DNA from 4 places in the Actinoplanes friuliensis DSM 7358 genome. Region 2 is predicted to be linked to each of the others. Evidence: riboswitches for the same ligand, from Rfam matches in the RefSeq annotation. Region 2 holds a riboswitch; each other region holds the start of a gene.

Region 1 (7,058 bases), 2.3 Mb from region 2:
GCGCGACATCACCACAGCCCGCGCACTGGAAAGGCGGCTCGCGGCGTTCCGTTTTGCCTGGACGGCTGCGAATGCGGAAGCCGCATTCGGCGCTGATGCCACCACCATCAAGATCGGCCTCGACCTGATCGAGCAATTCACCACCGATGTCGCGGACCTGATCGACGCCGAGACGGCCGAATGGCTCTCCGAATTCCGGACGAACATCACCAACTTCGTGACGCGCGATCCGCAGCTGCCCGCGGGCGGGGAGCAGCGTTCTTGAACTATGTGAGTTAGCCTACTGGTTATGAATGGTAGCCAACGTGCCTAGGGCTGGTCTCAGTGCCGACGCGGTGGTCGCGGTCGCGCTGACCCTGGTCGACGAGAAGGGCCTCGAAGGCCTGAGTCTTGCAGCCGTCGCCGACCGGGCCGGTGTTGCCGCGCCGTCGCTCTACAAGCACGTCGGCAGCCTGGCCGACCTCCGCGACCTCATGGCGCTGCGCGTGTTGCGCGACGTCACCGCCACCCTCTCGACCGTGGTGATGGGTCGCAGCCGCGACGACGCGGTGGCAGCGCTGATGCAGGCATACCGGTCCTATGTGGTGACGCACCCCGGGCGTTATGCCCTGATCCCGTTCGACCCGCTGCGCCATGAAGCCCTGGCGGAGGCGAGCGGCGCGCTGCTGGGCGTCTTCTTCGCGGTGCTGCGCGGGTACGGTCTCGACGAGTCGGAGACGACCCACGCCACCCGGCGCCTGCGGGTCACAGCCCACGGCTTCGCCGACATCGAGGCCAACGGCGGATTCGGCATGGGTGAGGACGTCGATACCACGTTCGACCAGGTCGTGGCCATGGTCCTCGCCAGCCTGCCGCGCACCGACGTCACGGCCTGACGCGCCGGGCCACTCACGCAGCCCTTTCTCGGCGGGAGCGACGGTCCGTACCCCGCACCCGGCTACGACCGGAATTGGACCTTGAGGGTCTTCGGTTTTTCTGTCGGACCGGTGGGCTAGTTTCGATGGGACCGCGTCGCAGCGAAGCCGGTGGGATTCCGGCGCTGTCCCGCAACTGTGAGCCCCGCCGTGCCCGGGGTGAAGCCAGGTCGCCTGCGCGTCGGTCGCGATTCAGCGCTCCCGGGGAGGGGCGCCTCGCGGGCCGGTGACATCTCCGGTCGGCGAAGCACCACAGCCTCGGCCGACAGGAGGACCAGCATGAAAAGGATGTTGACGGCAGTCGTTGCGACGGCTGCCTTGCTGCTCAGCGGTTGCGGCTCGGAAGAGCCTCCCAGCGCTGCGCCGTCGAGTGGCAGCGCGGCCTATCCGGTGACGGCCGGCGGCGTGACGCTGGCCCAGCGACCCGAGCGCATCGTGTCGCTCGGCCCGAGCGCGACCGAAATGCTGTTCGCCATCGGCGCCGGCCCGCAGGTGGTGGCGGTCGACGACCAGTCGACCTACCCGGCCGACGCGCCGAAGACCGACCTGTCCGGATTCAAGCCCAATGCCGAAGCTATCGCGGCCAAGAACCCCGACCTGGTCGTGGCCACCGACGACCTCAACAAAATCGTCGACCAGCTGGGCAAACTCAAGATCCCGGTCCTGCTCGTCCCGGCGGCCAAGGTCCTCGACGACACCTACCGCGAGATCGACGAGCTCGGCCGCCTGACCGGTCACCAGACCGAAGCAACAGCCCTGACCGACCGCATGCGCACCCAGATCGACAAGATCGTCAAGGGCGTACCGGCCCGCCCGTCCAAGCTCACGTATTACTACGAGCTGGACCCGGCGCTCTACACCGCGACGTCGAAGACCTTCATCGGCTCGGTTCTGGGGCTGTTCAGCCTGGAGAACGTCGCTGACCCGTCCGACGCCGACGGCTCCAAGGGCGGTTACCCGCAGCTGTCGCCGGAAGCCCTGATCAAGGCCAACCCCGACCTGATCTTCCTGGCCGACACCAAGTGCTGCCAGCAGTCACCCGCCACCGTCAAGGCCCGCAAGGGCTGGTCGGCGGTCACCGCCGTGCAGAAAGACCAGATCGTGTCGCTGGACGACGACATTGCTTCGCGCTGGGGCCCGCGCGTGGTGGACCTGGTGCAGTCGGTCGCCGATGCGGTGTCCAAGGTCCCGGCGTGACCGACCGGCCCCGGCCGGCCGATTCCGCACCGCAGGCTGACCGGTCACCCCCGACCGATCAGCCCGCGGAAAGCACTGCCTTGCCAGGGGTCGATGGCTCAACTGGGGTCGGCGGGTCTGGGCAGGATGACTCGTCACACGGGATCGGTCGCTCGGCCGGGGCTGGTGATTCTTCACCTGGGTTCAGTGGCTTGGCCGGAGGTCACCTGGCTGCGCAGGCTGATTCCTTTTCTGAGGTCGACCGGCTTCTGGATGGTGGTGGTCGGTCCTCTGTGCGGGGAGCGCGGCCGGCGGGGCTCCGGGTCGGGTGGTTGGTCGGTGGGGTTGTGGCTTTGGTGGTGACGCTGGTCGCCGGGATTGCCTTCGGGCCGGTCACGTTGCCGCCTGCCGGGGTTGCGGCTGAGCTGCTGAATCTTGTGCCGGGGGTGCGGATTCACAGCGGGCTCAACGAGCGGGAAATCGCGATCATCACCGAGCTGCGTCTGCCGCGGGTGGTTCTCGGGCTGCTGGTCGGGGCCATGCTGGCGCTGGCCGGGGCGGCGTACCAGGGCGTTTTCCGCAATCCCCTCGCCGATCCGCATCTGCTCGGGGTGGCGGCGGGGGCTGGGCTCGGGGTCACGGCGGTGATCGCCTTTCGGAACGCGGCGGGTGACGCGACCGCGAACCTGCCGGTGAGTGTTCCGCTGGCCGCTTTTGTGGGTGCGATCGTTGCTGTTGCGCTGACCTGGCTGCTCGGTGGGGCCGGCGGCCGGGCGCGGAGTCCCGCGACGCTCATCCTGGCCGGGGTGGCGGTGTCCGCCTTTCTGGCCGCCGCGCAGACCTACCTCATGCAGCAAAATGTGGAATCGCTGCGTGAGGTGTATTCCTGGCTGCTCGGCCGGCTCGCCACCGCGGGCTGGCATGACGTGCTGCTCCTGCTGCCCTACGCGGCGGTGACCGGTGCGATCGTGCTCTCGCAGCGCCGCGAGCTTGACGTGCTGACCGTGGGGGACGAGGAGGCGACGAGTCTCGGGCTGCACCCTCAGCGCAGCCGTTACCTGCTGATCGTCGCGGCTTCGCTGGGGACTGCGGCGGCCGTGTCGGTCTCGGGGCTGATCGGGTTTGTCGGCATCATCGTGCCGCACACGTTGCGGCTGCTGGCGGGGCCGAGCTACCGGTCGATCCTGCCGCTGTCGGTGCTGTTCGGCGGGGCGTTCCTGGCGTTGACGGATCTGTTCGCGCGGACGGTGGCGAGTCCGGCGGAGATTCCGATCGGTGTGGTGACGGCGTTTTTCGGAGCGCCGTTCTTTGCGATCGTGCTGCGGAAGAGCCGGGTCTCGTGATCCGCGTCCGTGGTCTGCGGGTCGAACTCGGTGGCTCGGTGATCGTCGACGGTGTTGACCTCGACGTCGCCGAGGGTGAGTGGGTCACGATCATCGGGCCGAACGGTGCGGGCAAATCCACCGCGCTGCGGGCCATCGGTGGGCTGCTGCGCTTCAGCGGCGAGATCAGCCTGGGCGGCACCACGATCAACCAGCTTTCCCGCCGCGAACGTGCCCGCACGGTTGCGACCGTAGCCCAGACGCCGGTGGTGCCGGTCGGGATGCTGGTGCTCGACTATGTGCTGCTCGGGCGTACGCCCTACATCCCGGCGCTGGGCCGGGAGTCCGCCTCCGACCTGGCCGCGGTCGACGAGGTGCTGGCCGCGCTGGACCTGACAGGCATGCAGTCGCGGCGTCTCGACACGCTGTCCGGTGGCGAACGGCAGCGGGTCTTCCTCGCCCGGGCGCTGGCCCAGGGCGCGCGGACCTTGCTCCTCGACGAGCCGACCAGCGCACTGGACATCGGCCATCAGCAGGAGGTGCTCGAACTGGTCGACCGGCTGCGCGGCGAGCGAGGGCTGACCGTCCTGGCCACGATGCACGACCTGTCGATCGCGGGCGAATACGCCGACCGCATGGTCCTGCTCGCCGGTGGCCGGGTCGTGGCGGCCGGCACCGCCCGCGAAGTGCTGACCGAAGAACTCCTGGCCAAGCACTACCGCGTACGCGTCAAAGTCATCGACGGCGAGCAAGGCCCCCTCGTCGTACCGGTGAGGCGCTGACAGCATTTGCGCCAGGAGGCCTCGACGGCGGCGCCGGGCGGTGGCCGACACCCTGCGTCTGCAGGCCGCGGTGCTGTGGCCCGGGTCGTGCAGGCCGCCGGCCTGGTGAGCGTGAGTGCCTCGGGTCGTGCAAGCCGCCAGAGCTAGCGGGGTGGGTGGCTCGGGTCGTGCAAGCCGCCGGCGCTAGCGGGGTGGGTGGCTCGGATCGTGCAAACTGCCAGCGCTAGCGCGCGTAAGTGGCTTGGGCCGGCTGGTCGGCAACGCCGGCGAGTCTGCGTTGCTCGGGGCTGGGCTTTAGGTGTTTCGGGTGGTTTGGAGGATGGAGAAGGTGCCGCCCTGGGGGTCGTCCAGGACTGCGTAGCGGCCGATCGGCAAGCTTGTCGGTGAGCGCAGCACCCGCCCCCCGAGCGACTGCGCATAAACCGCAGACTCGTCGCAATCCGCCACCGCGAAGTAGATCATCCAATGTGGCGGCAGGTCGTCGGGCCACTGCTCGCTGTCCATCGACTGCATGCCGGCGATCTGCTGGCCGTTCTGTTCCCACACGATGTACGACATGCCTTCGCCCATGGAGCGTTCGCGGGCGACCCAGCCGAAGACCTCGCCGTAGAAGGCGGCGGAGCCTTCCACGTCGCGGGTGGTCAGTTCGTTCCAGGTCAGGGCGCCCGGGGCGTCGAAGACGTCGGCGCCGTGCATCGTGCCGGACTGCCAGACGCTGAAGGGTGCGCCGGCCTGGTCGAGGAAGGCGGCCATGCGGCCCTGGTACATGACGTCGAACGGTGCCACCAGGACTTTGCCGCCGGCGGCTTCGACGCGGGCGGCGATCACGTCCGCGTCGTCGGTTGCGATGTAGGTGCTCCAGGCCGTCGGCTGGCCCTCGCCGTAGAGAGGGCCGGCGCCCGCCGCGGCCCGCCCGTCGAGGCGGAACGTGGTGTAACCGCCGTATTCCTCGCCGGACACCTCGGCCTCCCAGCCGAACAGTTCCGTGTAGAAGCGGATCGCGTCCCCCAGGTCGGCGGTTCCCAGATCCACCCAGTTCGGTACACCGGGTGTTGGTGGGGTCATGACCTGCTCCTCGGGGCCTGCGGCAGACAACGCGTGAATCGTTACACCGCGATGCGAGGTACGGGGCCGCTCAGTCGGAAGTTCAACTGAACCGCCGACCCTCGTCGCGTCGATAGGCCCATGCAGCCACCCCAGCGAATGCGACAGTCCATGCGACCAAGGCGGCTGTCGATGCGAGGTCGAAGGGAAAGTCGCCCACTGCCGCCCACATCAGCCTGGCCGCGCCGCCCGTCGGCAGGTACGGCGCGATGGTCTCGACGAAGCCCGGGGCACTGCCCGGTGCGGTCATCAGCCCGCCACCGAAGGCCAGCGGGAAGAACAGCACCTGCGCCACCACGATGGCTGCCTTGGCGGGCAGCGAGTAGCCGATGGCCAGGCCCATCAGGGTGAACGGCACCGAGATCACGATGACCGCACCGACCGCGGCCAGGAACCCGCCGAGGGTGATCGTCGCCTCGGTCGCGACGGCCGCGATCACCACGACCGGGAGCAGCGACGCGGTCATCAGGATCAGGCCGGCCATGATGCGGCCCAGGAAGCGCGGCCCGGCGCCCACGGCGAGGGTCCGCGCATACGGGTCCCAGGGCTGGGCACGGTCCTCGGCGACTCCGATGCCGTACTGGAAGAGGTTGCTGGTCATCACCACGAAAGTGATCATCGAGGCGGTCGCATAGGTGGCGTAAACGGGATCACTGCCGACGAACGGCACCACGAAGAAGATCATCGAGAACGCTGGGAAGAACGCGCTGCCGATGAGTGCCATCGGGATGCGCACGGTCTCGAGCAGCTGGAAACGGGCATGGGTCAGGGCGAGGGATGCCATGAGGACCTCCGGTTTCGGAGTGCGTGGGTCAGGCAGGACTGTGGCAGGAAAACGGTCCGCGGCTGATCGGCCTGTGGATAACTCGGGCTCGACAAATCGGACTGTGGACAACCGCTCAGGACCGGCGGCCGGTGGAAGGCTGAGCCGCGAAAGGGCAGGGTGAGCAAGCCATGATGGGAAAGTCAGGCTGCGGTCAGGGTGAGCAAGCCATGATGGGAAAGTCAGGCTGCGGTCAGGGTGAGCAAGCCATGATGGGAAAGTCAGGCTGCGGTCAGGGTGAGGAAGGCTTCTTCCAGCGACGTCGGCCGGACCTCGAGGTCCCGGAACGCCACGTTGTGGGTGACCAGGTCGCGGACCAGCCGGTCGGCATCCGCGGTCAGGAGGTGCAGGCGGTCGCCGTCCTGCTCGGTGCTGACCACACCCGGAAGGTCGGGGAGGGGTACGCCCGAGGTGAGGCTCACCCGGCGGATGGCGACGAGGCCGCGCACCGCGGAGACGGTGTCGTCCGCGAGCACCCGGCCGCCCCCGATGACTACGACCCGCCGGGCGAGGGCTTCGATTTCTTCGAGGTAGTGGCTGGTCAGCACCACGGTGCCGCCGTCGGCGTGGAATTCGCGGATGCCCTGCCACAGGGCGTGCCGGGCTTCCACGTCGAGACCCGTGGTGGGCTCGTCCAGGAAGACGATGCGCGGGCGGCCGACAAAGGCCAGCGCGACCGCGACCCGCCGCTTCTGGCCGCCGGACAGGCCACCGGTCTGGCGCTTGGCCAGGTCGGACAGTCCGAACTTCGCGAGCAGCTCGTCCTTGCTGAGCGGGTCGGGATAGTGCGCGCGGACGAAGTCGACGACCTCGCCGACACGCAGCGCGCCGGGCAGGCCGGTCTCCTGCGGTGTCACGCCGAGGAAGCGGCGCGTGGAGGGATCACGCGGGTCACCGCCGCACAGCTCGACCTTGCCGGAGCTGGGACGGCGTACGC
Region 2 (7,058 bases):
CGCACGCGTGGATCATCCGGACCGCGACCCTCGCCACGTCGGCCGGCAACCCCGACAGGTCGGCTTCCTCCCGGATCGTGGCGAACGACCGCCGGTAGATCTCCGCGCCGTCGTGCACGTACTCCATCTCAGCCCTTCCTCGCGGCGCCGACCAGCGCGCCCACTGCACCTGCCGGTGCGGAGCCGCTGAACTCCGGCGACCGCACCTCGTATCCCGTCCCGGTGGCCTCGACCCGCACGTGCGGCCCGGCCGGGCTCCCGCAACCGCGCTCACAACCGACCCAATGCACGGGCAGGCCCTCGCCCGCGGTGGTCGCGGCATCGGCGTCCGCGCGCACGTCGGCCAGCGATTTCGCGCAGCCCGGCCGCCCGGCGCAGGCGCTCACACCCACCCAGCGCGAGCCCGCCGACACCTCCAGCCCGGCGTCCCGCAGCGCTTCCACCCAGCCCTCGACCTCGGACGCGGGCAGATCGGGCACGACGATCCCGCGCCACGGCGTCACGACCAGGGCCGCGGCCCCCGACAAAACCTTCATCTGTACGGCGGTGAGGCGCCCCAGCGGCACCAGCGCACCGACGGCCCGGCGCCCGTCCGGCTGGGCGATGGCCCCGATCGGCTCGCGCACCGGCGGCCGAGTGAGGCGAACACGCTCACCCAGGCTCCGGCCCAGCGTGGCGGCAGTGCGTGCGGCGACCCGGGCCGGGCCGTCCGTCAGCTCCCGCACCCGCCAAGCCACACGATCCGCCCCTTGCTGCTGGGCGGTGCGCTCGTCCAGGAATGCGTGGGCGGCCGCCAGCAGCGCCGGGATCACCTCGCCGGTCGGCACCCGCAGGCCGGCGTCGGTGCCCGCGAAGAGGATCGCCACGTCGCCCTGATCGGGGAGCGGCAGCGCTGCCACGTCAGCCGGGAACGCCACGTCCCCCGCGCCGCTGTCGAGCGCAAAAAGGAACCTTCCGGGCAGCGACGCGAGCCGGGGATCCGCGCACAGCGCCTGGTCCAGTCCGGCCACGTCCGGGCCGCCGGCCAGTGGGGACGCGGCTATGTTGCGTACCAGCTCGTGGGTGTCGGAGGGCAGGAGGCCCGCCGAGCGCAGGCGGGCCGCGAGCTGGTCCACCGGAACGTCTTCGAGGGCTCTGAGCTGGAGATTGGCCCGGCTGGTCAGCTCGGCGTGGCCGTCACCCCACTGCTGGGCCAGGACCCGCAGCGCCGCCAGCTGCGCACCGGTCAGCCGCCCACCCGGCAGGCGGACGCGCGCCAGCGGCCCGTCGGCTGCGGCGTGCAACCGCAGGGCGCCCGGGCAGGCGTCCGCATCGGCACGTGGTGATGGCTGAGGCACGGCCCGGATACTACGGATCGGGCCCGACACTTTCCCGGCGACGGTCGGCATCGTCACACCGGCCACCCCGCCTTGACGTCACCCTCACCGGTCGCAAGAGTGGGAGTCCACGTGCGGCGACGCCGCGGAGGAAGCCGGTGCGAGTCCGGCGCGGTCCCGCCACTGTCACAGGGTCCTGATAGACCTTGCAGCCAGGAACTCCGGTCGCCGTGAATTCCTTCGACCCGGGGCGCGGACCCCGAGGGGAGAGCCGTGTTTCTGCTGCTGTCGACGTCCGACACCGACCTGCTGAGCGCCCGTGCCAGCGGCGCCGATTACCGCCTGGCCAATCCGGCCCGCACCGCGGTCGCCGACCTGCCCGCCCTGCTCGACGGGGCCGAGCTGGTCGTCGTCCGCATCCTCGGCGGGCGCCGGGCCTGGGAGGAGGGCCTCGACGCGCTGCTCGCCGGGCCTGTCCCGGTGGTGGTCCTCGGTGGCGAGCAGGCCCCCGACGCCGACCTGATGAAGCTGTCGACCGTGCCCGCGGGGGTGGCGGCCGAGGCGCACGGCTACCTGGCCTACGGCGGCGCGGACAATCTGGCGGCGCTGCACGACTTCCTCTCCGACACGATCCTCCTGACCGGTCACGGGTTCGCCGCGCCCGTGCCCGCGCCCGACTGGGGTCTGCTGCCGCGCGATGCCGCCGACACCACGGGCCCGACGGTCGCGGTGCTCTACTACCGCGCGCACCACATGGCCGGAAACACGAACTTTGTCGAGGCCCTCTGCCAGGCCCTCGAGGCCAAGGGCGCACGGCCACTGCCGATCTTCACGGCCTCCCTGCGTACGGCGTCACCCGAGCTGCTCGCCGAGCTGCGCAAGGCGGACGCCCTGGTCGTGACCGTGCTCGCCGCCGGTGGCACCAAGCCCGCGACCGTGTCCGCCGGTGGCGACGACGAGGCGTGGGACGTCGGCGTGCTCGCCGACCTCGACGTGCCGATCCTGCAGGGCCTGTGCCTGACCAGCAGCCGCGCCGCGTGGGAGGCCAGCGACGACGGTCTGTCCCCGCTGGACGCGGCGACGCAGGTGGCGATCCCCGAGTTCGACGGCCGGATCATCACCGTGCCGTTCTCGTTCAAGGAGATCGACCCCGACGGGCTCTCCGTCTACGTGCCGGATCCCGAGCGTGCCGCACGGGTCGCCGGCATCGCCGTCGCCCACGCCCGGCTGCGGCACATCCCGCCGGCCGAGCGGCGGATCGTGGTCATGCTCTCCGCGTACCCGACCAAGCATTCGAGGATCGGTAATGCCGTCGGGCTCGACACTCCGGTCTCGACGGTCCGCCTGCTCCAGGCCATGCAGGAGCGCGGTTACCAGGTCGGGGAGTTTCCGGGAGTGGCCGAGAGTGACGGCGACAAGCTCATCCACGCGCTGATCGCGGCCGGTGGTCAGGACCCGGACTGGCTGACCGAGGACCAGCTCGCCGGCAACCCGGTCCGCATCTCCGGCGACTCGTACCGTTCGTGGTTCGCGACGCTGCCGGCCGACCTGCGCGAGTCGATGGAGCAGCACTGGGGGCAGGCGCCCGGTGAGCTCTACGTCGACCAGGACGACATCGTGCTCGCCGCCCTGCGCGGTGAGAACGTCGTCGTGATGGTCCAGCCGCCGCGGGGTTTCGGTGCCAACCCGGTCGCGATCTACCACGACCCGGATCTGCCGCCGAGCCATCACTACCTCGCTGCGTACAGGTGGGTGGCCGAGGAGTTCGGCGCGCACGCGGTCGTGCACGTCGGTAAGCACGGCAACCTCGAATGGCTGCCCGGCAAGAACGTCGGCATGTCCGCCTCGGACGGCACCGACGCGGCCCTCGGTGACCTGCCGCTGATCTACCCGTTCCTGGTCAACGACCCGGGCGAGGGCACCCAGGCCAAGCGCCGCGCCCACGCCACCCTGGTCGACCACCTGATCCCGCCGATGGCCCGCGCCGAGTCGTACGGCGACGTCGCCCGGCTCGAGCAGTTGCTCGACGAGCACGCCAACATCGCCGCCCTCGACCCGGCGAAGCTGCCCGCGATCCGCGCCCAGATCTGGACGCTGATCCAGGCGGCCAAGATGGACCACGACCTCGGACTCGACAACCGCCCCGACGACGAGGAGTTCGACGAGTTCATCCTCCACGTCGACGGCTGGCTCTGCGAGATCAAGGACGTGCAGATCCGCGACGGCCTGCACATCCTCGGCGCCGCCCCGACCGGCGAAGCCCGGGTCAACCTGGTGCTCGCGATGCTGCGCGCCCGGCAGATGTGGGCCGGTCAGGTCGCCGCCCTGCCAGGTCTGCGCGAGGCGCTGGGCCTGGCCGAGGAGGCGTCCACCGCCGAGACCGACGCTGTCGAGGCGCAGGCTCACGCGCTGGTTGCCGCCATGGAGGAGCGTGGCTGGGAACCGGCTGCCGCCGCGGAGGTCACCGACGACGAGACGGTGGCGAACGTCCTGCGTTTTGCCGCCACCGAGGTGGTGCCCCGGCTCGCGCGAACGACCGACGAGCTGACCAACGTCCTGCACGCCCTCGACGGCGGATACGTGCCGGCCGGGCCGAGCGGCTCACCGCTGCGCGGCCTGATCAACGTGCTCCCGACCGGCCGCAACTTCTACTCCGTCGACCCCAAGGCCATCCCGAGCATGCTGGCCTGGGAGACCGGGCAGGCCATGGCGGAGTCGCTGCTCACCCGCTACCGCAGCGACTACGGCGACTGGCCGCGGTCCGTCGGGCTCTCGGCCTGGGGCACCAGCGCCATGCGCACGGCGGGTGACGACATCGCCGAGATCCTGGCGCTGATGGGCGTACGCCCGATCTGGGACCAGGCCTCACGTCGCGTGACGGGCATGGAGCCGATCACGCTCGACGAGCTCGGCCGGCCCCGCATCGACGTGACGGTCCGCATCTCCGGCTTCTTCCGCGACGCGTTCCCGCACGTGGTGGCGATGCTGGACGACGCCGTCGGCCTGGTCGCGGGTCTCGACGAGCCGCTGGAGCAGAACTTCGTGCGGGCGCACGCCCTCGCGGACGTCACCGCGGAGAAGACGTGGCGCCAGGCGACCACACGCATCTTCGGCTCACGGCCCGGTGCGTACGGCGCGGGCATCCTGCCCCTGATCGACAGCCGCAACTGGCGCGGCGACGCGGATCTGGCCGAGGTCTACGCCGTGTGGGGCGGTTTTGCCTACGGTCGCGGACTGGACGGCGTCGAGGCGCGGGGTGACATGGAAACCGCGTACCGGCGGATCGAGGTCGCGGCGAAGAACATCGACACCCGCGAGCACGACATCGCCGACTCCGACGACTACTTCCAGTACCACGGCGGCATGATCGCCACGGTGCGGGCGCTGACCGGGCGGGCGCCGGCGGCGTACATCGGCGACTCCACCAACCCGGACGCCACCAAGACCCGCAGCCTGACCGAGGAGACCGCCCGCGTCTTCCGCGCCCGCGTGGTCAACCCGCGCTGGATCGCCGCGATGCGCCGCCACGGTTACAAGGGCGCCTTCGAACTGGCCGCAACGGTCGACTACCTCTTCGGGTACGACGCCACCGCGGGCGTGGTCGCCGACTGGATGTACGAGCAGCTGGCCGCGACGTACGTCCTCGACCCGGAAAACCAGAAGTTCATGACCCAGTCGAACCCGTGGGCCCTGCACAGCATCACGGAACGACTGCTGGAGGCCGCGGACCGCAAACTCTGGGACTCTCCCGACCCGGACACCCTGGCCGCCCTCCAACAGGTCTACCTCCAGACCGAAGGCGATCTGGAGGGCGACGAATAACACCGGACTGGTTCACACTCCGCCACGCCTACGGCCGCGCGACGGACACACCGAAGCACCTCGAAGCCCTCGAGCACGGTGACCCCGAGGCGCGGCGGGCGGCGTTGGAACATCTCGAAGTGGCGGTGCTGCACCAGGGTTCCCCCGAAACGGCCGCGCCACCGGTGGTCCGCGCCGTCGGTGCGCTTCTCGTCGACGGCCGCGCCCACCCGGACGTGGTCGACGGCCTGATCGAGTTCCTCGGCTACGCCGGCCGATGCGTGCTGTATTCGGCCGAACTCGGTGAAGCCGTGGCCGAGGTCTATGCGGCGATACAGCCGATGCTCGAGTGGGGCCTGCCGTTTCCCCTGGCGGACAGCCTGGTGGCAATGGCTTGCACACCACTCCTGGCCGCGCAGCGTGCCGAGCTCGCCGCCGCGATCCGACGCCAGGCCGCCGAGTTTCCTCCGGGTCCCCTGGCCGCGCCGGGAGCGGCGGACTGGGTGCGGTTGCTGGCTGAGCTGGGTGAGGACGTTCGTGACCGGCTCGACGACCCGGATCCGGCGGTGCGGTTGCGGGCCGCGCTGGCCACGGAGGACGAGCCGGCTGCCCGGCGGATCATCCTGGCGGCGCTGCGGACGCCTCCACCGCGCGGCGTTCACGTGTCGGAGCTGGTGGGCGCGGCGATACGGGTGGCGGGAAGCTTCGCGGAGATATCCGAGGCCGCGTGCGCCGTTGTTGCCCGCGCACGGTGGACCGGGTTCGGGGACGACTGGGGGCCGCTGGTGGCGTTTGCTTTTCTGCGGCCGTACCGGGGTCGGTTGGACGACGCCCAGCGTGAGCTGGTCCGGGCGCTGGTGGCGAACGATGATCTGTGGGATCCGGCCAACGGCAGCGTCGGGCTGGTGTACCGGCAGGCCGGACTGCCCTACGACCGGGCAGAGTGCCGCTCAGCCCTGACGGCGACGTAGCAGGTAGGTGTCCATGATCCAGCCGTGGCGCTCGCGAGCCTCCGCACGCACCCGGCGAATCTCGTCGGCTACCTCGTCGAGCGGGCCGGAGACGAGCAGCTCGTCCTCGGTGCCGAGGTAGGCGCCCCAGAAGATGTCGACATTCGCCCCGTCGACCGTGCCGAACGTCTGGTGCGCGTCGAGCATGACCACTACGTCGTCCACGCCGGCCGGCCACTCCTCGGCCAGACGCCGGCCGGTCGTGACCTGGAACGGCTGACCGACCCGGTTCAGGCCGATCTTGTGCCGCGCGGCGAGGGTCGACACGCTGCTGACGCCGGGGATCACCTCGTACTCGAAGGTGGTCGCGCCACGCGCCAGGATCTCGTCCAGAATGCTGATCGTCGAGTCGTAGAGCGACGGATCACCCCAGACGAGGAACGCACCCGTCTCCTCGTCGAGCAGGTGCTCACTGATCAAGGCCTCGGTGACCTCGGAACGGCGGTGCCGCCAGTCGGCGATGGTGCCCTCGTAGTCGGCAGGGGCGCGGTTACGGTCGGGGTCGCGGCCCTCGGCGATGCGCCGGCTCGGACGGCCGTAAGCCTTGAGCATCTTGCGGCGCAGCTCGATCATGCTTTCCTTGGCCTCGCCCTTGTCGAGGAGAAAAAACACGTCGGTCCGGCCGATGGCCTTCGCCGCCTGCAGGGTCAGCTGGTCCGGATCACCCGCACCGATCCCGATCACGTAGATCTTCCGCACCCCAGCAGTCTGCCCCACACCGCGGACCTGTCACCGCGGGACCCTCATCGGCCGGTGACATCGCGGGCCCAGGAAGGGCTCGGCCGCGGTTTCACGACCACGCTCGCACCCGCGTCGACCAGGACGGCACCGAGCCGGTCGGCGCTCTCGCTGGTCAGGTCGTCCCAGACCGGTCGGGAGGGATCCTCGGCCCGCTGAAGTGCCTGACCAAAATCCAGGCCACCGTGCTCCC
Region 3 (7,058 bases), 380 kb from region 2:
CCAGGCGTAGAGGTACATCGACGAGACCTTGCCGATGGTCGGTGCGCTCATGAAAAGGTTCAGCGACTGCGACTGGTCGATGTAGGGCGACCGTGCGGCGGCCACGTCGATCAGCGCCTTCTGCGGCAGCTCCCACGCCGTCCGGAAGAGCTCCCGGACGTCGGCAGGCAACGCCTCGATGCCCTGCACCGAGCCCTCCGCGCGCTTGATCTGCTCGCGCACCGCCGCCGTCCAGAGTCCGCGCGCCTTCAGCTCGCGTACCAGATAGGTGTTGATCTGGAGGAACTCGCCCGACAGGGTCTCCCGCTTGAAAAGATTGCTGACCTGCGGCTCGATGCACTCGTAACAGCCGGCGATGGAGGCGATCGTCGCCGTCGGCGCGATCGCGATCAGCAGCGAGTTGCGCAGCCCGGTGCCGGCGATCCGCTCCCGCACCGCGGACCACCGGGCAGTCTGCGTCGGGGTCACACCCCAGAGATCCGGTTGCAGGTCACCGCCGGCCGCCCTGGTCTCCGCGTACGCGGGGTGCGGGCCGAAGCGTTCGGCCAGGGAGGCCGAGGTCTCCAGCGCCGTCAGATAGATCTCCTCCGAGACGCGCGTCGAGAGCTCCTTGGCCTCGGCGGAGTCGAAAGGCAGCCGCAGCGAGAAGAACGCGTCCTGCAGACCCATCAGCCCGAGCCCGATGGGACGCCAGCGCGGGTTGCTCGCCGCCGCCTGATCACTCGGGTAGTAGTTGATGTCGATGACCCGGTCGAGGAAAACAACCGCGGTCCGCACCGTCTCCCGCAGCTTCTCCCAGTCCACGTCGCCGCCGCTCAGGTGTGCGCCGAGGTTGATCGAGCCCAGGTTGCAGACCGCCGTCTCGTCGTCGGAGCTGACCTCGAGGATCTCGGTGCACAGGTTCGACAGGTGGATGGTGTTGCCGGGGCGGCCGGTCTGGTTGGAGAGGCGGTTCGACGGGTCTTTGAAGGTCATCCAGCCGTTGCCGGTCTGCGCGAGTGTGCGCATCATCCGGCCGTACAGGTCACGGGCCTTGACGGTTTTGACCGCCTTCTTCTCCGCGATCCGGTAGGCCTGCTCGAACTCCTCGCCGTAAAGGTCCGGCAGGTCGGGGGCGTCGCTCGGGTCGACCAGCGACCACATCTCGTCGGCCTCGACCCGGCGCATGAACTCGTCCGGGATCCAGTTGGCCAGGTTCAGGTTGTGGGTGCGGCGGGCGTCCTCTCCCGTGTTGTCACGCAGTTCGAGGAATTCCTCGATGTCGGGGTGCCACGGCTCGAGGTAGACGCAGGCCGCACCCTTGCGACGTCCGCCCTGGTTGACCGCCGCGACGCTGGAGTCGAGCGTCCGCAGGAAGGGCACGATGCCGTTGGACTGGCCGTTGGTGCCGCGGATCAGGGCGCCGCGACCGCGCACCCGCGACCAGGAGATGCCGATACCGCCGGCAAATTTCGACAGCCGCGCCACCTGCTGGTACCGCTCGTAGATCGAGTCCAGCTCGTCCTTCGGCGAGTCCACCAGGAAGCACGACGACATCTGCGTGTGCCGCGTGCCCGAGTTGAACAACGTCGGCGAGCTGGGCAGATAGGCCAGCGACGACATCAGCCGGTAGAACGCGATGGCCTCGCCCGCCGACGTGGACAGGCCGCAGGCGACCCGCAGCAGCCAGTACTGCGGTGTCTCCACGACCAGGCGCGTCTCGGGGTGCCGCAGCAGATAGCGGTCGGCGACGGTCCGCAGGCCGAAATACTCGAACCGCAGGTCACCGGTCAGGTCGACGGCGTCGTCGAGCTTGCGGGCGTTCTTCGCGACAAAAGCAGCGGTCTCGTCGCCGATAAGCCCTTCCGCACGGCCGCGGGCGATGGACTGGCTGAAGCTCGCGATGCCCTGACCGCGGACCTCCTTGTCGACGAAGGCCGCCAGCAGCCGCGCCGCCAGCCGCGAATACTGCGGCTCCTCGCCGATCAGCTCCGCCGCCGTCTGGATCGACAGTTTGTCGAGCTCAGCCGTGGTTGCGCCGTCGTAGAGACCGCTGATCGTCTTGGTCGCCACCCGCAGCGGGTCGACCTCGTCGAGGTCGGCGACCCAGCGCTCGACCGCTTTGACGATCTTGTTGACATCCACCGACTCGGTGTCGCCGTTGCGCTTGCGAACCTGCATCGCATGTTTGCGTTGCTCGGGTACGCCCGGTTCGGACGCAGTCTTCTCCTGCGTGACCGTCATGAACACTCTCTCCTCGCGAGCCCGTTCCGAAGTGGTCTCCGGGCGCGCAGGAGGACGCCGGTGGACACGCCGATGTCGAGCGCGTACACCTCAGTGGCGTCGGCCGTCCCACGCGGCCTCGGACCACCGCACGCGGAAGCGTGCGGTGCGCTGGCAGGTCTTCGGACTCGCGGGCCTGACCGATCTCCGGTCTCCTACTGGCCGTCGCTTCCCAGGCCGGGGCCCAGTGCTGTTGACGGCGGTCGTTCCCACTCACCGCTGCGGGGCAGTCCCGGTTTTCCACCGGGTTCCCTCTTGCCTCGGACGTCCCGTCGGGACGTCCGAACCAGCTGCAGCAACACCATATCTAGGTGCGACTCGAAACGCGCAACCCCACATGTCGTGTCGGCGTGTCGAATCGTGCTCGTTCAGGTGAGGACTCACGCGTGGACCGGGCGGATGGGGGTAGAAACGTGTCCATGGCAACAACACAAGCCCCGCCGGGGGCTCAGGAGTTCGTCCCCGCCGATACGCACACCCTCGACGAGCTGAAATCCGCGGCGCCCGGATGCCGCGGCTGCGAGCTCTACGAGGACGCGACCCAGGTGGTCTTCGGCCGCGGTGCTGCCCACGCCCGCCTCGTTTTTGTCGGCGAGCAGCCCGGCGACATCGAGGATCAGCAGGGACTGCCGTTCGTCGGACCGGCCGGCCGGCTGCTGCGCGACGCGGTCGGCGACGCCGGCATCGACCCGTCGACGATCTACCTGACCAACACCGTCAAGCACTTCCGTTTTGAGCTCCGCGGCAAGCGGCGCATCCACCAGACTCCCGGTCCCGCGCACATCACCGCGTGCCGGCCCTGGCTGGTCGCCGAATTTTCCCTGCTCAAGCCGGATCTGGTCGTGGCGCTCGGCGCGACGGCGGCGAAGGCCCTCTTCGGACCGTCGTTCCGGGTGACGAAGTCCCGAGGCGAGCTGCTGCCCTGGCCTGCCTCGGCGCAGCGACCGCAGGACTTCCCCGTGGCCGAGTCCAAGGCGCTGGCCACGATCCACCCATCGGCGGTCCTGCGGGCCGACGACCGGGACACCGCCTACCAGGGCCTGGTCGACGATCTCAAGATCGCGGCAGCCGCTCTTTCTTGACCGGTACGCGCAACGACACAGTGGTGTTCTCCTTGCGCCGGACAAAACCGAGCGAGGTGAAAAGCCTGTTCGCCGGTGTGTTGGTGGCCATGGTGTGCAGGAACGGCCGCTCGCCACGGTCGTAGATCGCCGCCGCCAGGGCCCTGACCAAGCGGGCGGCATACCCCCGGCCGCGATGGGCGGGATCGGTGCACACCGCGCTGATCTCCGTCCAGCCGGGCGGATGCAGTCGTTCGCCCGCCATGGCGACAAGCCGTCCGTGCTGCCGGATGCCCAGATAGGTGCCCAGCTCGATGGTGCGGGGGCGGAACGGCCCCGGCTCGGTCCGGCTCACCAGATCGATCATGTCCGGAACGTCGGCGACCGTCAGGACAATGGCTTCGGAGTCGAGTGCTGCCGGCACCTTGCCATCGATGAGCTGGAACGCGGTACTGGTCCCGCGGATCTCCCAGCCGGCATCCTCGGGCGGTCGGGCGGAGATCGACATCTCCGTGCCGGGACCGGCGAGCTCAGCCAGGTCCTCCCAGGAGCGCGGATCGCCAGGATCGGCCAGAGCGAAGAAAGGTGCGACCTCCGGGTCGTACCTGCCGGCCTGCCCGATAATTCGCGCGAATCGGGCGTGCGGACCCGTCAGTGACGCCCAAGTCGGCTGGTCGAGAACATCGACTGTCATTCACAAATAGTGATGTGCGTCTCAGGGTGGAGCGCATCCGGGGCCGCCCTTGGACCGCGGGTACGCTTTTTCCGTGCGGTTGACAGACTTCTGGGGGCGCCTCGAGCAGGCGTTCGGCCCCGCGTACGCGAGAAGCCTCGCTACCGATCAGAGTTTTTCGGCGCTCCAGGGACGCACCATTGAAGAATCCATCGCTCAGGGTGTGGACACGGTGACTATCTGGCGAGCAGTGGTGGCCGCGTACCCCGATCGGGTGCCTTCCCGCCTGCAGTGACCCCTCTTTAGTACGTTTGTTCTGGCGTGTCACTCGTCTGTAGTACAAGTGTTCGGCTATTGTCCTCAGCGGCGTGGTCATCCACAGCTCACGGCCGGGCGGCCGTTTTCTGTCAGACCCAACGTCTAGCGTGACCCGCGTGGTGATGAACAGAAACTCTTCGGCGAAGACGCCTGGTAAGTCGAGTGCAGGGGTGGCGGACATGGTGGCAGGACCTGATCGGGACAAGGCGCTGGACCTTGCTCTCGCGCAGATCGACAAGCAGTTCGGCAAGGGCTCGGTGATGCGCCTCGGGGAACGGCCCGTCACGCAGATGGCCGTCATCCCCACCGGGTCCATTGCCCTCGACATCGCGCTCGGCGTCGGCGGTCTGCCGCGCGGCCGCGTCATCGAGGTCTACGGACCGGAGTCCAGCGGTAAGACGACGGTGGCCCTGCACGCGGTGGCCAACGCCCAGCGCAACGGCGGCATCGCCGCCTTCATCGACGCGGAGCACGCGCTCGACCCCGACTACGCCCAGGCTCTCGGTGTCGACACCGACGCCCTGCTGGTGTCCCAGCCGGACACCGGTGAGCAGGCGCTCGAGATCGCGGACATGCTGATCCGCTCCGGCGCGCTCGACATCATCGTCATCGACTCGGTGGCCGCGCTCGTGCCGCGTGCCGAGATCGAGGGCGAGATGGGCGACAGCCACGTGGGTCTGCAGGCCCGGCTCATGAGCCAGGCCCTGCGAAAGATCACCGGCATCCTGAACAACTCCGGCACGACCGCCATCTTCATCAACCAGCTCCGCGAGAAGATCGGCGTCATGTTCGGCTCGCCCGAGACGACGACCGGTGGCCGAGCGCTGAAGTTCTACTCGTCGGTGCGTCTCGACGTGCGCCGCATCGAAAGCCTGAAGGACGGCACCGACGTCGTCGGTAACCGCACCCGCGTCAAGGTCGTCAAGAACAAGGTCGCGGCGCCGTTCAAGCAGGCCGAGTTCGACATCATGTACGGCAAGGGCATCTCTCGCGAGGGCTCGCTGATCGATGTCGGCGTCGAGCAGAGCATCGTCCGCAAGTCCGGCGCCTGGTACACGTACGACGGTGACCAGCTGGGCCAGGGCAAGGAAAAGGCCCGCGAGTTCCTCAAGGAAAACCCGGACGTCGCGGCCGAGATCGAGAAGAAGATCCTGGAGAAGCTCGGCGTGGGCCAGACCACCGGCGACGCCGCCGGCGGCCCGGAGCTGCCCCCGGTCGACTTCTGATCGATGCGACCTCCGACGACGAGGCGATCCGCTGGTGCACCCGGCCTTCACGGGCCGGGTGACTCCACACCTGTCCACCCGCACAGCTGTCCGTCGGTGCGGTTCGCCGCACTGGCGGGCGGTCCTGCGCGCATTCCGGCGAAGGGCTGAGCCCGATGGCCGGCCGACGTGGCGCCCGCGCGGGCAGGGGCTGGGACGCAATCCCACCCCGTCCCGATGACGAAAGTTCCCCGGACGGTGAGCTCCGGCCCGGCAACCCGGAACGCGGCAACGTAACGGGTCGCCGAAGCCGGAGCTCGCCCACCGACCCCGACCCCGACCCCGACTCTTACTCCGACCCGGCCGACGACGACTCACCTGTGCGCGGCGGCACCTTCGGCGAAAGTGGCAGCGGATCAGGCTCGGCCGGTGGCGGCGCTTTCGGCAGCAGCGGCAGTCGCTCCCGTTCGGGCGGCGCCGCTTTCGGTGCCAGCGGAAGTCGCTCCGGCTCTTTCGGGAGCAGCGGCAGCCGGTCGGGCTCGAGCGGTGCTTTTGGTAGCAGTGGCAGCCGGTCGGGTTCGAGCAGTGCTTTTGGTAGCAGCGGGAGCCGCTCCGATTCGGAGGGCGGTGGCTCACGCTCGCGTCGCGGCGGCAGCAGCGCTTTCGGCCCCGCTTTCGGTTCGAGCGGCAGTTCCGGCGGCGGTCGCAGCACCTCTGGCAAAGGCCGACGAGGTGGACGCCGGTCCGCAAGCCGCGGCGACGAGTTCTTTGACGACGGTCCAGCGAGTGAAAGCGCACAAGACGACGGCGTGTTCGCCGGCCCCGACCACTCAGATCGTGATGCCACGACCCGTGACGGCTATCCGTTCGGCGAGAATCCATCGGGCCGCTACCCACTCAGTGCTGCCTCGCTCGAGGGCCTTCCACCTGGTGAAAGCTCTTCTGGGCGTTATCCGCTCAGTGCCGCTTCGCTTGAGGGTCGCCTACCTGGTGAAAGCTCTTCTGGGCGTTATCCGCTCAGCGCTGCTTCGCTTGAGGGCCGTCTACCCGGTGAAAGTCCCTCCGGGCGTTATCCCCTCAGTGCTGCTTCGCTCGAAGGCCGTTCACCTGGCGAAAGCCCTTTCGGACGTGCTGCAGATGATGCCGCGCAGGGCGGTGACACGCGGGGGAGAGGCAAAGGCCGTCGTGGTCGGGCGGCGGATCGCCCGCCCGAGCCGCCGCGTACCGAATCCGAGATCGCCCGTGAGATCTGCCTCCGGCAGCTGGCCGTCCGGCCCCGCACCCGTGCGGAGCTGGCGAAGGCGCTCGCCCGCAAGGAGATCTCCGAGGAAGTGATCGCCGAGGTTCTCGACCGGTACGACGAGGTCGGCATCATCGACGACGCAGCCTTCGCCCGCATGTGGGTGTCCACTCGGCACCAGGGCCGCGGTCTGGCCCGCCGGGCACTTGCCAACGAGCTTCGGCAGCACGGCGTCGACTCCGAGATTGCCTCCGAGGCCCTGGAGACCCTCGACGACGACGCCGAGGCCACAGCGGCCC
Region 4 (7,058 bases), 1.6 Mb from region 2:
GCGGCGTCAAGGAAGTGGTCCTGGCCGGACTCGCCGCCGAGGGTTTCCTCCTCGACCTGTCCCTGGCCTCCGGCACCGGCATGTACGACATCCACGAACGCCACTGGGACCCCGAGGCCCTGTCACTGACCGGCGTCCGCGAGAACCAGCTCGCCGAGGTCGTCCCGACCACCCACCGGCTGCGCCTGCGCCCCGAGGTGGCCTCCGCCGCCGGCCTGCCCCCGGAAATCCCCCTGATCATCGGCGCGGCCGACGGCCCCCTCGCCAACCTCGGCGTCGGCGCCACCCCCGCGGGCGTCGCGGCTGTCTCCCTCGGCACCAGCGGCGCCCTGCGCACGATCGTCAACGGCCCCACCGCGGACAATGCCGGCCGCTTGTTCTGCTACGCCCTCACCGAGGAACACTGGGTCGTCGGCGGCGCGATCAACAACGCCGGGTCGGTGGTCCGCTGGGCCGGGGAGACCTTCGCCGGCAGCTTCGACCGCCCGGCCGCCGAGGGCGAGGACGCCGACGTCCGCGACGCCGCCCTCCTCGTCGAAGCCGCCGAGATCGCCGCCGGCAGCGAAGGCCTCCTCTGCCTCCCGTACCTCCTCGGCGAACGAGCCCCCTGGTGGCGCGGCGGCATGCGCGGCGCCTACCTGGGCCTCCGCCGCGAACACGGCCGCGCCCACCTCGTCCGAGCCGCCGTCGAAGGCGTCTGCCAGCAACTGGCCCTGGTCCGCGACACCTTCGCCGACGAGGGCATCGCCATGACCGAGGTCCGCGCCACCGGCGGCGCGGTGGCCTCGGAACTCTGGGTCGGCATCCTCGCCTCAGCCCTCGACCTCCCCGTAGCCGTCGCCGAAACCCCGGAAGGCACAGCCCTGGGCGCCTGCCTCCTCGCCCGCCACGCCCTCGGCGAACTCCCGGACCTGGACCAGGCCGCAGCCATGATCGGCATCAACGACCACACCCGCCCGGACGAGTCGGACGCCGCCCTCTACCGCCGCCTCCGCCCCCTGGTCGAACGCTCAGCCCTCGCCGTCACCGACGTCCTCACCGAACTCGACAAGATCGCCCCCGAACCCCTCCCCGGCACCGAAAAAGCCGTCCCCAACCCCACCTGACCCACGACCACTGCCTGGCCGCCCAACCACCGCTGCGCGCCCGCCTGCCAGGCCTCGCTTGCGGGCGCGGTTGGTCCGTGCGACCGCCTTGCCTCACCCTCGACCGGTCCGCGGCGCCGGTTGGTTGCTGACCGGTCGGGTCTTTCTGAGCGGGTGGCATCGGCAGACAGGGCTGATGCCGGCCGCTGGGCGGCAGCCGCGAACGTCGGCTGGGTCTGTCGGGCCCGGTTGCTCTGCGCTGATGGCGGACCCGGGCGAGCGAGCGGCCGGGGTTCGGGGCTGGTCTGGGAGCACGGAGCCGGCAAACGGCGGGAGCGACGGTCTGTACCCGGCACGGACCTACGACATGACCTTCAAGATTTTGATCGTCATCAGTAGCGGCCGGCCGAAGTCGTGAGTATCCCCACCCCCACGTTGACGGGGTGGTGGGGGTGAGAAAGAGTGGCTCGCGAGCGGCAGTGGAGGAACCCGGTGGGAGACCGGGACGGTCCCGCCACTGTGACCGGGGGTTCACGCCCCTGGAAGTCAGGAGACTCCGGCCGCTCGCACCTTCTGCACGTGGGCGCGGACCCGCGGAAAGGACCGGGCGTGACGCCGTACCCGTTCTCTGCTGTCGTCGGACTTGACGATTTGCGGCTTGCGCTGTTGTTGACTGCTGTTTCGCCCGCTGTCGGCGGGGTGCTCGTGCGTGGGGAGAAGGGCACGGCGAAGTCGACCGTGGTCCGGGCGCTGGCTTCGTTGCTTCCCGAGGTTGATGTGGTGCGGGGGTGCCGGTTCGCCTGTGATCCTGCCGCGCCCGACCCGGGGTGTCCTGATGGGCCGCACGAGCCGGGGGCGCCGCACGGGCATCGGCCGGCGACGCTGGTCGAGTTGCCGGTCGGGGCCACCGAGGATCGGGTGGTCGGGACGCTGGACATTCAGCGGGCGCTGGCCGACGGGGTGAAGGCTTACGAGCCGGGTCTGCTCGCCGCCGCGCACCGGGGTGCGCTGTATGTCGACGAGGTCAATCTGCTGCCGGATCACCTGGTGGACCTGCTGCTGGACGCGGCCGCCATGGGGCGTGCCCACGTCGAGCGGGACGGTGTGTCGGTCAAGCATGCGGCGCGGTTCCTGCTGGTGGGGACGATGAACCCCGAAGAGGGTGAGCCTCGGCCGCAGCTCGTCGACCGGTTCGGCCTCGTTGTCACCGTGTCGGCGCCGCGGGATGCCAAGTTGCGGGCCGAGGTGGTGCGGCGGCGGCTGGCGTACGAGGCGGGGCCGGATGCTTTTGCGGCGCGGTTCGCGGCTGACGAGACCGCGCTGGCTGCGCGGATCCTGGCGGCTCGTGAGGCGGTGCCGTCGGTGCTGCTGCCCGACACCGAGCTGGACCGCATCGCCCGGGTCTGCCTGGCCTACGGGGTCGACGGGATGCGCGCGGACATCGTGGTCGCCCGCTGTGCGGTGGCACTGGCGGCCTGGCACGGACGCGACCGGGTCACCGCCGACGACATCCGTGACGCGGCCCGCCTGGCTCTGCCGCACCGGCGCCGCAAGGACCCGCTCGACCCGCCCGGTACGGACGAGGAGCGCCTCGAAGAAGCCCTCGACCAGGCCGGCATGGACGACGATCCGGACGACGACCCGCAGCCGCCGTCGGGCGGCCCGGACGACAACGGCCCCGACTCCGGCGGTGGCCCCGACAGCAACGGGACCCCGGACAGCAGCAACCGCCCGCAAAGCAGCGGAGGCCCGAACAGCAGCGGCCCGGACAGCAGCGGCCCGGACAGCGGCAACGGCCCGGACGGCAGCAGCAGCCCGGACAGCAGTAACGCCTCCGAGCGTGGCGACGACTCCCGATCGAGTGACGGCACCCCGAAAGAGGGGCAAGCGTCCGGGGGTGCCGCGGCGGTCCAGGCCGGTGCCGCCTACCGCCCGCGGGCTCTGCGGATCGCCGCCCGTGGCGAGGGCGGTCACGCCGGTCGTCGGTCACCGGCTTTCGCCCGGCGGGGCCGTGTGGTCGGCTCCCGCATTCCGCGCGGCAAGCTCGCCGGAGCACCTCACCTCCCCGCGACCCTCCGCGCCGCCATTCACCGTGGGGCGCTGACGGCGGGCGCGCAGGTGGTGCAGCCGCGGGATCTGCGGGAGGCCGTGCACGTCGGGCGTGAGGCCAACCTGGTGCTTTTTGTCGTCGACGCCTCCGGTTCGATGGCGGCGCGCAAGCGGATGACCGTCGTGAAGACGGCTGTGCTCTCGTTGCTGCGCGACGCCTATCAGCGGCGGGACCGCGTCGGGATGATCACTTTCCGGGGCCGGACGGCGGAGCAGGTGCTGCCGCCCACGTCCAGTCACGAGGTGGGGGTGCTGCGGCTCGCGAGTCTGCGGACCGGTGGGCGTACCCCCCTCGCCGCCGGGCTGCGGGCCGCGGCCGCGACCATCGCGATCGAGCGGCGGCGGGATCCTCGCCGTCGCCCGCTGCTGATCGTCGTCACCGACGGGCGGGCTACCAGCGGGCCCGATCCGGCACTGGTCGCGCCGGCCCTGGCCGGCGTGGCCGCGGTGGTGGTCGATTGTGAGTCGGGGCCGATCCGGCTGGGTCTGGCCCGTCGCCTCGCCGCCGCACTCGAAGCGGACGTGATGCCGCTCGACGCCCTGGCCGCGGGCAACACACCGATCGGGAAGGCTGCCTGATGCTGCAAATGCACCGCACCGCACCGATGAGGAAGGCAGCCTGATGCCGCAGGGACAGGTCACCACCGTGCCGCAGGACGGGCTCACCACCCGGCAGCGGCGGCGCCAGGCCGTGCTGGCTGTCCACACCGGACACGGCAAGGGCAAGTCGACGGCCGCGTTCGGGATGGCGTTGCGTGCGTGGAGTGCGGGCTGGCCGATCGGGGTCTTCCAGTTCGTGAAGTCCGAGAAGTGGCGTGTCGGCGAGGAGGCCGCCCTCAAGGCCCTGGGCCAGACCGGCGGCGCGACCGTCGCCTGGCACAAGATGGGTGAGGGCTGGTCCTGGATCCAGCGGGCGGGCACCGAGCGGGACCACGCCGCCGAGGCCGCCGAGGGCTGGGCGCAGATCAAGCGGGACCTGGCCGCCGAGACGCACCGGTTCTACGTGCTCGACGAGTTCACGTACCCGATGAAGTGGGGCTGGGTCGACGTCGCGGACGTCGTCGCGACCCTCGCCGACCGGCCCGGCACCCAGCACGTGGTGATCACCGGCCGGGACGCGCACCCGGATCTGCTCGCCGCGGCCGATCTGGTCACCGAGATGACGAAGGTCAAGCATCCGATGGACGCGGGTCGCAAGGGTCAGCAGGGCATCGAATGGTGAGCATCCCGCGTGTTGTCATCGCAGCGCCGGCGTCGGGACACGGGAAGACCACGGTGGCCACCGGGCTGCTGGCCGCCTTTGCCGCCCGGGGTCTGAAGGTCGCGCCGTTCAAGGTCGGGCCGGACTACATCGACCCGGGTTACCACTCGCTCGCGGCGGGCCGCCCGGGCCGCAACCTCGACCCGGTCATGGTCGGCGAGGAGCTGATCGGCCCGCTGTTCGCGCACGGTTCGGCCGGCACCGACCTGGCGGTGGTCGAGGGTGTGATGGGCCTCTACGACGGGCGTACCGGGGCGGGTGACACCGGCTCGACCGCCCACGTCGCCGGTCTGCTCGACGCGCCGGTCATCCTCGTGGTCGACGCCGCTGCGCAGGGCCGGTCGGTGGCCGCGCTGGTGCACGGCTTCCGCAGCTTCGGTTCGGTGCGCCTGGCCGGTGTCATCCTCAACCGGGTCGGGTCGGACCGTCACGAGGCGATCCTCCGCGAGGCCTGCGAGGAGGTCGGCACCCCGGTCCTGGGGGCGATGCGCCGCGCCGACGCGGTGGCCGCCCCCTCCCGCCACCTCGGGTTGGTCCCCGCCGCCGAACGCCGATCCGAGGCCCTCGCCTCGGTGTCCGCCCTCGCGTCGCTGGTCACGGCCTCGGTGGACCTCGACGCCGTGCTCGCCGTGGCCCGTTCCGCGCCGTCGCTGCCGGTGACACCGTGGACCCCGATCGCCCCCGACCCGGTGCCGGGCCGTCCGATCGTTGCGATCGCGGGTGGTCCGGCTTTCACCTTCGCGTACGCGGAAACGGCCGAACTCCTCGCCGGAGCGGGAGCGGAAGTCGTGACCGTGGACCCGCTCCGCGACGAGAAGCTGCCGGACGGCACCCGTGCCCTGGTCGTCGGCGGAGGCTTCCCCGAGGTGTACGCCGCGGAGCTCTCGGCCAACGAGCCGCTCCGCCTCGCCGTCGCCTCCCTGGCCGCGGTGGGCCTGCCGATCGTGGCCGAGTGTGCGGGCCTGCTGTGGCTCTGCCGCACCCTGGACGACGCCCCGATGTGTGGTGTCCTCGACGCGGATGCCGCCATGACGCCGACCCTGACCCTCGGTTACCGCGATGCGGTCGCCCTGACCGACAGTCCGCTCTACCGCGCGGGCTCGCGCATCACCGGGCACGAGTTCCACCGCACGACCGTCCACCCGCGGTCGGGCCTGCTGCTGGAACCGGCCGGGGGAGCGGCCTGGGCCTGGCGTGGAGCCGACCCGGAAGGCTTCGCCACGCCGACGTTGCAGGCGTCCTACCTGCACCTGCACTGGGCGGCCGACCCGGGGATCGCCCGCCGGCTGGTCGCGCAGGCGGCTACGGCCTGACGAGGACCGCGCCGGCGACGCTGTCGACGTACCACTGCTGGAAGCGTTCGGCCGGCCAGCCGCGTTCGCGGACCAGCCAGTCGTAGTTGCGCACGTCCTGGGCCAGCCAGAGCACGTCGGTGACCTCGCCGGCGCTCAGCTCGGGTCGCAGCTCACCGGTCGCGGCCAGGTCCGCGGCGAACATCGTCATGCCGTGCCGCCGGTCGTCGAGGTTCTTGCGCCAGATGGCCGCGGCGTCGGCGTCGGCGGTGGCCGCACCGGCCAGCGCGAGCATGACCTGCGCCTGCCGCGCATGGGTCTCGGTGAGGTGCCGCGCAAACCGGCCGAGCTTCTCCCGGGCCCCGGTCAGCGCCCGGATCTCCGCCGTGAAAGGCCTGTCGGGTACGGCCACAGGCGTGTCGTCCCCCGCGACGGTGACGTCGATCAGGTCGGACAGCAGCTGCCGCTTGGTGCCGAAGACGGCGTAGAGCGTCTGTACCGACACGCCGGCCTCGGCGGCCACGGTGGTGAGCGGGGTGGCCGCGTAACCCGGGTCGACGAAGAGCCGGGCCGCCGCGTCCAGGATGGCCCGCCGTGTCCGCCGCGCCTGCTCCTGTCGCCGGGCCGACGCGTAAGGCCTGGTTCCGGTCACGGGTGGAGTGTAGTAACGTTTTCGCTAGAGCTTCACTCTAGCGAAAGTTGGTCGCGATGCCGTTCGGTGTGGTGCAGGAGATGCCCGGAGTCAGCGAAGCCGAATATCGCCAGGTGGAGAAGCATCTCGGCCCGGACCGGCCGCCGGGTCTGCTGGCCCACGTCGCCGGTCCCACCACCACCGGTGGCTGGCGGATCATCAACGTGTGGGCGGACGAGGCCGCGTTCCGCACGTTCCAGTCCGAACGCCTCGTCCGTGCCGCGGGCCTGGCCGCCCAGGAGGACGGCTTCGACCCGGCGAAGGCGGCCCACTTCAGCTCCGTCAGCGTCGACGGCGCCGAGATGCCGTTCTGAGATGGCGACCACGACAGCCCTGCGCGCCCGCAACGCGGACTTCTGGGCCCGGGCCGCGCCGGGCTGGATCGCCCACGCCGATCACCACGACGACTGGAGCCGCCCACTGGGCGCTCCGGCCCTCGATCGGCTGAGCATCGGACCGCGTGAGCGGGTGCTGGACGCCGGCTGTGGCTGTGGTGGCACGACCGCGGACCTGGCCCGGGCGGTCGGTGCTGCGGGCTACGCCGTCGGTGTTGACCTCTCCGAGGAGATGGTTGCCGCCGCCCGGCGCCGGCACCCGGGCGTGGAGTTCGTGGCCGGCGA

What was found. Region 2 has a riboswitch for cobalamin ahead of cobN (cobaltochelatase subunit CobN). Riboswitches for the same ligand answer to the same signal wherever they lie in the genome.
Region 1: another riboswitch for cobalamin. It lies ahead of AFR_RS01565 (ABC transporter substrate-binding protein); the one in region 2 lies ahead of cobN (cobaltochelatase subunit CobN).
Region 3: another riboswitch for cobalamin. It lies ahead of AFR_RS35855 (ribonucleoside-diphosphate reductase subunit alpha); the one in region 2 lies ahead of cobN (cobaltochelatase subunit CobN).
Region 4: another riboswitch for cobalamin. It lies ahead of AFR_RS27055 (VWA domain-containing protein); the one in region 2 lies ahead of cobN (cobaltochelatase subunit CobN).

Annotation. Positions count from the first base shown of each region.
Region 1 covers NC_022657.1:318,648-325,705, forward strand. Annotated here, with positions in the region: gene AFR_RS01555 (SLATT domain-containing protein) at 1-265, shown strand, start outside; gene AFR_RS01560 (TetR/AcrR family transcriptional regulator) at 306-875, shown strand; cobalamin riboswitch at 972-1,110, shown strand; gene AFR_RS01565 (ABC transporter substrate-binding protein) at 1,194-2,111, shown strand; gene AFR_RS01570 (FecCD family ABC transporter permease) at 2,360-3,433, shown strand; gene AFR_RS01575 (ABC transporter ATP-binding protein) at 3,433-4,194, shown strand; gene AFR_RS01580 (VOC family protein) at 4,489-5,259, opposite strand; gene AFR_RS01585 (ABC transporter permease) at 5,342-6,082, opposite strand; gene AFR_RS01590 (ABC transporter ATP-binding protein) at 6,343-7,058, opposite strand, start outside.
Region 2 covers NC_022657.1:7,406,729-7,413,786, reverse strand. Annotated here, with positions in the region: gene AFR_RS34135 (precorrin-8X methylmutase) at 1-127, opposite strand, end outside; gene AFR_RS34130 (ferredoxin-like domain-containing protein) at 129-1,337, opposite strand; cobalamin riboswitch at 1,409-1,556, shown strand; gene cobN (cobaltochelatase subunit CobN) at 1,590-5,138, shown strand; gene AFR_RS34120 (hypothetical protein) at 5,258-6,088, shown strand; gene cobF (precorrin-6A synthase (deacetylating)) at 6,068-6,826, opposite strand; gene AFR_RS34110 (hypothetical protein) at 6,871-7,058, opposite strand, start outside.
Region 3 covers NC_022657.1:7,782,347-7,789,404, reverse strand. Annotated here, with positions in the region: gene AFR_RS35855 (ribonucleoside-diphosphate reductase subunit alpha) at 1-2,223, opposite strand, end outside; cobalamin riboswitch at 2,360-2,568, opposite strand; gene AFR_RS35850 (UdgX family uracil-DNA binding protein) at 2,682-3,344, shown strand; gene AFR_RS35845 (GNAT family N-acetyltransferase) at 3,316-4,017, opposite strand; gene AFR_RS35840 (DUF3046 domain-containing protein) at 4,091-4,291, shown strand; gene recA (recombinase RecA) at 4,494-5,540, shown strand; partial or broken gene AFR_RS35830 (regulatory protein RecX) at 6,701-7,058, shown strand, end outside.
Region 4 covers NC_022657.1:5,831,605-5,838,662, reverse strand. Annotated here, with positions in the region: gene AFR_RS27060 (gluconokinase) at 1-1,106, shown strand, start outside; cobalamin riboswitch at 1,533-1,663, shown strand; gene AFR_RS27055 (VWA domain-containing protein) at 1,695-3,773, shown strand; gene cobO (cob(I)yrinic acid a,c-diamide adenosyltransferase) at 3,817-4,416, shown strand; gene AFR_RS27045 (cobyrinic acid a,c-diamide synthase CobB) at 4,410-5,768, shown strand; gene AFR_RS27040 (TetR/AcrR family transcriptional regulator) at 5,758-6,399, opposite strand; gene AFR_RS27035 (hypothetical protein) at 6,456-6,752, shown strand; gene AFR_RS27030 (class I SAM-dependent methyltransferase) at 6,754-7,058, shown strand, end outside.